One region of the Paenibacillus sp. FSL R10-2796 genome, then DNA from elsewhere that is predicted to be linked to it. Evidence: predicted binding sites of a transcription regulator. Region 1 holds the regulator's gene; the other holds the start of a gene.
What was found. Region 1 encodes LexA, which represses DNA repair genes until DNA is damaged. Its sites were predicted from a motif close to CGAACATATGTTCG; they were not measured.
Positions count from the first base shown of each region.

Region 2: recA (recombinase RecA) is a predicted target of LexA. The motif match lies at 2,281-2,294, and genes of this name have one in related genera.

Region 1 covers NZ_CP150178.1:4,016,293-4,020,727, forward strand. The annotation lists gene NST58_RS18170 (HAD family hydrolase) at 1-271, opposite strand, end outside; gene NST58_RS18175 (hypothetical protein) at 306-827, opposite strand; gene NST58_RS18180 (DUF896 domain-containing protein) at 877-1,086, opposite strand; gene NST58_RS18185 (LysM peptidoglycan-binding domain-containing protein) at 1,196-1,609, opposite strand; gene lexA (transcriptional repressor LexA) at 1,861-2,487, shown strand; gene NST58_RS18195 (L,D-transpeptidase) at 2,667-3,005, shown strand; gene NST58_RS18200 (hypothetical protein) at 3,156-3,536, shown strand; gene NST58_RS18205 (hypothetical protein) at 3,759-4,337, shown strand; gene NST58_RS18210 (methyltransferase domain-containing protein) at 4,338-4,435, opposite strand, start outside.
Region 2 covers NZ_CP150178.1:4,321,596-4,326,030, reverse strand. The annotation lists gene pgsA (CDP-diacylglycerol--glycerol-3-phosphate 3-phosphatidyltransferase) at 81-668, shown strand; gene NST58_RS19525 (competence/damage-inducible protein A) at 777-2,063, shown strand; gene recA (recombinase RecA) at 2,364-3,428, shown strand; gene NST58_RS19515 (RecX family transcriptional regulator) at 3,539-4,264, shown strand.

The DNA of each region.
Region 1 (4,435 bases):
GCTGCTCCAATTGACGGAATTCTGGCTGTTCACCTGCCGTAAAGTTAGCCCAGAGTGCTTCATATGGATTAATTCCGATCATCTTTGTAAATGGGAACGTCTCATAAGATTCATACAAGCTACTTGCTTCCTTACGAACTGCAACTTCTAGTTCTTGTGGATCAATCGTATCCCCGGCGGCTTCACAAGCAGAACGAAATGCTTCTTCGACGCTCCGATCATCCCACAGCAATGTATCATCAAGGTCAAATAGTACAGCAGAAATTGGCATTACAGGTCTCCCTCTCCCTTTAACTGGTCTAGTTCTATTCGTGAACTACTTCAATGTTGTGAGCTTTAGCAAATGCTTCTAATCTTGTACTCATCGCATTAGTATCATAGCGATTCATAAGTTTTGTGAAAATCCATTTCGTACGTTTCCCTTTGTGCTTAATGACTACAGCTCCACGCGAAAGGGTGATTTTCTCAATATCTGCAGCTGGAAGCCCGCGTTCGCGATTGAATTTAATAGTGGACAGTCTTGCTTTTTCCACCTTCAAGTACGGACGACGGAAGAACAATAGCGCTGCCAGCAAATAGTACAGTACTACTCCCAGCCAATTAGCCAGCATGCCATTGCCTTTGGCCTGATCAATAGAACCAACTACCCAAAACATAGTGCCAAGTATCACTAACACTACCGGAAATGCAATGTTGCGACCTTTAAAGACTTCGGCATTCTGGGTAGGAGATTTAGAGGCATAAATCGTATCCTTGCCTTGTTTCTTTCTTTGCTTGTTGATTTGCTGTGTGTTGCGTTGAACCATTCTTTCCCAAGAACGGGCCATGTGCGTTCCCCCTAGTCATCCTGAAATATCTATGAAAAGGAACAGCGAGCTAATGTTTAAGCCCCTTGTTACCTTGTTCATGCTCATCGTTATCTACTACTTCAATAGTATTTAATTGTGCTCGGAAGTTATTGCGGATATTCCCCAGGTAAATTTCACGAAGCTTGGCGCGTTCCGCCACTTCCTCTTGATTAAGGCCTACGCTCTTCTGTTTGCGTGCCAATTCGTTAATTCGCGCGACCAACTCATCAATATTCAATACTTTCCCTCCCCCTATAAATTAATTCTAACTCTGCCATGAGAAAAAGAGCTTGTCAAGGTCTACTCCCTGCAAGCTCTACTGGTCATTCTATTATGTTCTCAGAAAATTAATAAATAGGTAAAGTAAGTATGTCTCCAGCGTTAATTTGACTACTCTTAATCCCACTTGAACGTTTAATTCCTTCTATATAAACAACTGTCTTCATATCAGCAGGTTTATTCTTAAGAGCAATACTCCATAGTGTATCTCCACGTTCAACCACAATCCGCTTCTCTTCCTTCATTATAGTCGTCGATCCTGCAAACACATTTCCCACTACTGTTAGGCCAGAAAATACTAGCACGATAATCAATATTAACTTAATAAAGAAATCTTGACGGAACAACGAAATCATCCCTCCAAGCAAACGTTCCGTTATCTCTTTCACCTTAGCGGAATTACGGGCAACGTCATTATGTCCTAAAGATTCAACCACTGGGGCCTTATCGTAGATGCTGCGGTATGTACTGTATTTTAGCATAATTATCATCCTCCAAACACTTGTTCTTACTTTCGAATCCATAATAACACGAACATGTGTTTTGTTCAATACTATTTCAGAACAATTGTTCTCTTTTTTTCGAGAGACTCAAACGGTTCATTTTATTATCATTCATCTACCATTTTTTAACTCTAGCAGATTAATATTTATAATAGTTAGAACTTATGTTTGTGCGAACGGTAGTTCTATGTTATAATTTTCCCAAACATTACTATATGGGGTTGATTCCAATGTCAAAGATTTCAAGTCGCCAGCTGGCGATCCTGGAATTTATACGAAGCGAAGTCCGCAGCAAGGGTTATCCACCTTCCGTCCGGGAAATTGGAGAAGCTGTTGGCCTTGCTTCCAGCTCCACAGTTCACGGTCATTTGGACCGGCTTGAGAAGAAGGGACTTATTCGTCGAGATCCAACGAAGCCACGTGCAATAGAATTACTAGGCCAAGAGGATTCAGAGAATGTTCACCAATTCGCGCAGACCATCTCACGGATTCCTGTCGTAGGTAAAGTTACCGCCGGGGTACCTATCACTGCTACAGAGAATATCGAAGACTACTTCCCACTTCCTACTCACTATGTAGGTGACAACAAAGTATTTATGCTGTCTGTCATGGGTGATAGTATGGTTGACGCAGGCATTATGAATGGTGACTATGTGATTGTTCGCCAACAACAAACAGCGGACAACGGAGATATCGTTGTAGCCATGACCGAAGAAGATGAAGCAACCGTTAAGACCTTTTACAAGGAACGTGATCATATACGGCTTCAGCCGGAGAATCCAGCTTATGAGCCGCTTCGCCTTAATCGCGTAACTATTCTCGGAAGAGTCATCGGATTGTTTCGAGATATCCACTAAGTATGCACTTCTAACATAAAAGGCTGTTCCGCATATGCGGAACAGCCTTTTTTCTACGTTTTTTTTGCTTTTCCAACCACTTACGAACATTTGTTCCCAATGGCTAAAATGGCCATTTTCTATGAATAACCCTTTAGGCGTTCTGCTCATATCCTAATTAGAAAGGAGTGTTGCGTATAATGCCCAACTACCGAATTATTGTAGATCTGACCCAACGAATGTTATATCTTCTGGACAATGATATTGTGATTAGAGGTTTCCCTGTCGGCATCGGTAAGATGTTAACCCAATCCCCAGTGGGTGAATTCACTATTATTAACAAACAACCCGACCCAGGGGGTCCCTTCGGTGTGTTTTGGATGGGACTGTCTAAACCACACTACGGAATTCATGGAAACAATGACCCTTCCTCCATTGGGAAAGAGGTGTCCCACGGCTGCATCCGGATGTACAACGAGGATGTGTTAGCACTCGCTGCTATTGTCCCTATAGGCACACGAGTAACGATAAGAAATTAAATTCGAATGGAGGCTCGGCAACCCCCAAATCACATTAAAAAATGGGGGTCATTACATAAGTAAGTATTTTTTCATTAGCATACTAGGAGTTTGGTGATTATATGTCGAATATTGTTAACAGGATTGCAAACTGAAAAGGATGTGTTTAGTTTGAATAATTCAAAAATTAGAACCCTCGTCGATTTTAAAGTCGATGCACTGGGTAAGCTGTCCGGTTTACTTTTAAATGATGAACAAGCTAGTGGAAAAAAAGTGAATTTGCTCACCTCTTTTGGCAGCATTCAGGGAATCGTCTCTCCAACCGTCTCCAACAAAGAGGATGTATTTGATTTAAAATCTTTGATGGATGATGTAATTGTAGACGAATACATATCTTATTTGGGAGCAGAACACCCTGATAAAAATTTCAGCTATAACTTTGTTGTCCTCAATGACGTTACTGTAAGACCTTATGCTAGTTATGGGACTCCGATCGAATACAAACAGCTGATTGTTTATACCGATCATATCACTGCCTTCAATTTTCTATAGGTTTTCATAATCATCTTAAAAAGCACCCTTGCAGCAACCCCCAATTTTGCATCATTTGCAGAATCGGAAGGTTTCTCTGGGTGCTTTTTTTGGGTTAATCGTGAAGCCGATCCTATAATTCCACGAATTTCCCTTTTAAAAGATACTAGTGGAGATCATTCAGGCATATCTTTCAATAAGCAACAATTTGAGTCTAATGAGATAACTAGGAGGTGTGATTATATGCTGATTATCCTGATGTACTTATTTGCTATTTTAGGAGTTGTTTTAATTCTAAGTGCCGCCATTATAAAATTGAAAACGCTATCTGCTTCATCTGAAATTTCTAAGCTAGTTAATGCGACCTCATCTTTTAACATCAGCTTCACCAAAACATTCATTCCCCCCAATCAATCTCACTTGATTGCACTTAACGAGCCTAATAAAAAATTGGCAATCGGTACCAAAAATCCGAAGAGTAACAAAAAAGCAGTAGCAAAGCTATACTCTTTTGATAATGTAATGGGATCCGAGATTGTGGTTAACGCACTCACCCTTTCAAAAGTCTCCAAAAGACATCAAAACAGCAAAACTACTGCAACAAGTGCAGATATTAACGTCCTTAAGGAAGCTGATGAAGAAGCTAATGTGATTGAAGAGCTTACGCTTAAAATATATATGAACAGCAAAGAAATGCCTGTGTATTGTATCTCCTTCTTGCCGGGTTTATTGCCTATTCGACAATCCGACAACCAGTACAAGGAAGCTTTCTCCCAAGTACAGCAATTGCATGCACTGTTCAGGTCAATCGTCTCTGAATAATTAAGTTGCTTTTTGCGCAATAAGATGTGTGAAAATAGCAACGTCCTTGTATGGAGATAAACTGCTTAACTTAAGCTCTAGCTCCACCATTTCTACAT
Region 2 (4,435 bases), 310 kb from region 1:
TATAATATACTTGCTTAAGTAGAAATGGATTAGCCTGATTTAGGCAATTTGTATGAACGATTTAGGGGAGGAAAACTTCAGTGAATTTGCCCAACCGCATCACGCTAGCTCGTATTTGCCTGATCCCGATTATGATGTTTTTTTTACTGGTAGATTTCAGTTTTTATCCAGAACCGATACATTGGGGCTCGTTTCAGCTATCTGTTAATCATTTGGTAGCAGCTGTAATCTTTTTGCTTGCGGCCAGCACGGATGGAATAGACGGCTACATTGCTAGGAAATATAATATGGTCACCAATCTCGGTAAACTCCTTGATCCACTTGCGGACAAACTGCTGGTATCTGCAGTTCTGATTTCACTTGTGGAGCTGGGCAGATGCGATTCATGGATTGCTATTGTAATCATCAGTCGTGAGTTTGCAGTCACCGGACTTCGCCAGATTGCATTGCTAGAGGGAAAAGTGGTTGCCGCCAGCAAATGGGGCAAGATAAAGACGGTTGTACAAATTGTTGCGATCTCACTGCTGTTGTTGAATAATTTCCCATTTCAATTTGTCAGTATTCCTGTAGACGATATTGCTATTTGGGCCGCAGCGCTGATCACTATTTATTCTGGAATTGATTATTTTGTGAAGAATAAGGATCTGCTACAGCTGCATAATGCGTAAGCATGTAAGCTGGATATACAAGGAAAGGTAATAGGTGAAGCACCTATTACCTTTTTTGAAATCCAAAAGCAGTGTACCTACATTATAACGAGGAGGCGAAAGCCAGGTATGAAAGCGGAGATTATTGCAGTAGGGACAGAGCTTTTGCTCGGTCAAATCGTGAATAGTAATGCCCAGTTTTTGTCTATCGAGCTAGCTGCCATCGGGATCGATGTATACTTTCAAACCGTTGTCGGTGATAACAGCAGCCGCCTACAGCAAGCCATCGAGATCGCTCAGAGTCGGGCTGACGTTATTATCTTTACGGGCGGAATTGGCCCCACTGAGGATGATCTGACTAAAGACGCACTGGCTGCATCGCTAGGTAGAACGCTCCATATTGATCGTTTGGCGATGGATCATGTACAACGTTTCTTTGATGATCGTAAGATCGTTATGACCGAAAATAACCGCAAACAGGCACTTATAATTGAAGGAACTACACCGTTGCCGAATGAAATCGGTCTTGCGGTTGGGATTGCTTTTGAGCATGAGAAGAAATATTATATTGTGCTTCCAGGTCCACCTCGTGAGATGAAACCGATGTTCGTTGATAAAGCAGTACCGTGGCTACAGCAGCACGCTTTGACGAACGAAACACCGCTTTATTCAAAAATGCTCAAATTTGCCGGCATCGGAGAATCACTGCTGGAGGACAAGCTCATCGAACTGATTCGCAGTCAGACTGATCCAACGATTGCTCCGTATGCCAAAGAGGGAGAGGTAACTGTTCGTATTTCGACAAAGGCCCCTTCTGAGCATGAAGCTACAAAAAAGCTGGAGATACTGGAACAACAAATCAAGGAGATTTTGCCGGAACATTTGTATGCGAACATTGATGTGCCGCTGGAGCAATTGATTGTGGATTGGATGGCGGATGCCGGCCTGACCTTAAGTGCGGCAGAGAGCTGCACCGGAGGTTTGCTGATGGAGAGCATAACAAATATTCCAGGCAGTGCATCGATGTTTGCCGGCGGAATCGTCTGCTATTCGAATGACCTAAAGAAAAAGCTACTGAATGTGCCAAGTGCTTATTTGGAGGGACCCAATGCTCCTGGAGCCGTAAGTCGAGAAGTTGCCGAGGTGTTGGCTGACCAAGTGAGAATGATTGCAGACAGCGATTTCGGCTTATCTGTTACGGGTGTGGCTGGACCGGGTTATTCTGAGCGCAAGCCTGTTGGACTTGTATTTATCGGCTTGGCTGAACGGGGACGTAAGACAGAGGTCTATGAGCTTAATCTTAAAGGTACACGGGAAAATATCCGGTTGCGTACTGTAAAGGCTCTGCTGTATCGTCTGTGGCGGAGACTTGAGGAACGCAAGGTGGAGACACCTCTTGAGGGTTCAGACTTGTAATGGGAGATTAGCCCAGTTATAATAAACACATACGGAAGAACCGTGGCACTGAGATTTCTTTGCTGCGGTTTTTTGTATATTTGCAGAGATTTTGATTACGATGACTACTCATGATCATAAGTCGTTGATGTCCGGTGAAGTGGGGAATTTAATTAACTTCTATCTCCGGAGGGAGGCTTACAATAAAAGGGATAAATAACGCCCAAGACAAAAAAAACGAATGTATGTTCGAAAAAAAGCTTGGCAAGACCTTAAAAACACGTTATTATATTACTATAAACAGTGAAGGAAGTGGTCTGATTGTCAGATCGTCGTGCAGCGCTTGATATGGCGCTTCGTCAAATAGAAAAACAATTTGGTAAAGGTTCGGTAATGAAACTGGGAGAATCCACGCATATGCAAGTGGAAGTTGTACCTAGCGGATCTTTGGCACTTGATATTGCGTTAGGTATAGGCGGACTTCCAAAGGGACGTATTATTGAAGTATATGGACCGGAATCTTCAGGTAAAACAACAGTTGCTCTTCATGCTATTGCAGAAGTGCAAAGACAAGGCGGACAAGCTGCATTTATCGATGCCGAGCATGCGCTTGATCCGAAATATGCACGTAACTTGGGCGTAAATATCGATGAGTTGCTGCTTTCTCAGCCAGACACGGGTGAACAAGCGCTGGAAATCGCCGAAGCACTCGTTCGTAGTGGAGCCGTTGATATTATTGTCGTTGACTCCGTTGCTGCTTTGGTACCTAAGGCTGAAATTGAAGGCGATATGGGTGATTCCCACGTCGGATTGCAGGCTCGCTTGATGTCTCAAGCACTTCGTAAGCTTTCTGGTGCCATTAGCAAATCCAATACGATCGCTATCTTTATCAACCAGCTTCGTGAGAAGATCGGTGTTATGTTCGGTAACCCTGAGACAACTCCGGGTGGTCGTGCATTGAAATTCTACTCTTCTGTACGTTTAGATGTACGTCGCGTAGAGAGCATCAAGATGGGGAACGATGTGGTTGGTAACCGTACTAAGATCAAGATTGTGAAGAATAAAGTAGCCCCTCCTTTTAAACAGGCTGATGTTGATATTATGTACGGTGAAGGGATTTCCAAAGAGGGGAGTCTTGTAGATATCGGTACTGAAATGGATATCGTGAATAAGAGTGGTGCATGGTATTCCTACGAAGGCGAGCGTCTCGGTCAAGGACGTGAGAATGCTAAACAGTTTTTGAAGGAACATCAGGATATTGCCCTTATTATTGAGAATAAGATCCGTGAAGCAAGTAATTTATCCACTATTGTTGCTGCGCCGAAGAATGAAGATATTATTGCAGAGCAAGAAGAAGAAGAGAAATTGCTTCTCGAAATCGAATAGTATATTAAGCAATAGGACGCCCTGTGATTGATTGTTGCAGGGTGTCTTTTCTTAACAAGTAACGAAAGTAAGACGATAACCGATCTATTGCTACGAGGTGACAAACAACTATGGTAATACAACTGGATTTTGAAGCAGAAGAACAAGATGAGCAGGTGTTATCTGATTTTCCTGAAGGAGAACTCTTAGAGATCACTAAAGTAGAACGTCAAAAGAAATCTGACCACCGTTATATCATACATTTCGGAGCATATAACATGACTGTGCACGAGGACGTCATGATTAAATATCGAATGATTACTGGTAATTCTTTTATGAAGGCTGATTTGGTGGAAATTGTTGTAGCTGATGAGCGTCAACGAGCTTATGTAGAAGGCCTCCGTTATCTAGAACGTAAACCACGCACCGCTATGGAAATGACTCGCCGTTTACGCCAGAAGGAAATAGGAGAGACTATTATTGCGGAAGTGGTGCAGCGGCTGCAGGAGGAAAGACTTCTTGATGACCCTTTATATGCTAAGCAATGGGCAGAGCAACGAATAGCGAACCAGCGGAAAGGGAAGATGTGGATTCGACAAGAGCTACGTGAGAAAGGGATAGACAAAACCCTTATATCGGAAGCTTTGGAGAATATTACTCCTGAACAAGAGCTGGAGAGCGCACTCGAAACTGGGCGCAAGAAATGGAATCTCATCCGTGGAGAAGCTTCAGATAAGCGAAGAAAGACTGGAGCCTTCCTTATGCGCCGTGGATTTTCGGGCGATATGGTTCGCCAAGTGATCAATACTTTACTTGCGGAAGACAATTATGAAGGTGAAGATGAGGATTTTTACTAGAATCACTGATTCTCTTGACATTAATGCGTATATCGACTCTCTTGACAATGTCTTTTTATAAATAATAAAATATAACATGAATCGGCATAAAATTAGAATCCTTTTTCCTTCCCAAAAAGGAGACTGTTTTAAACGGTTCACGTACAACTCATATGAAATGTAATCGCCGGA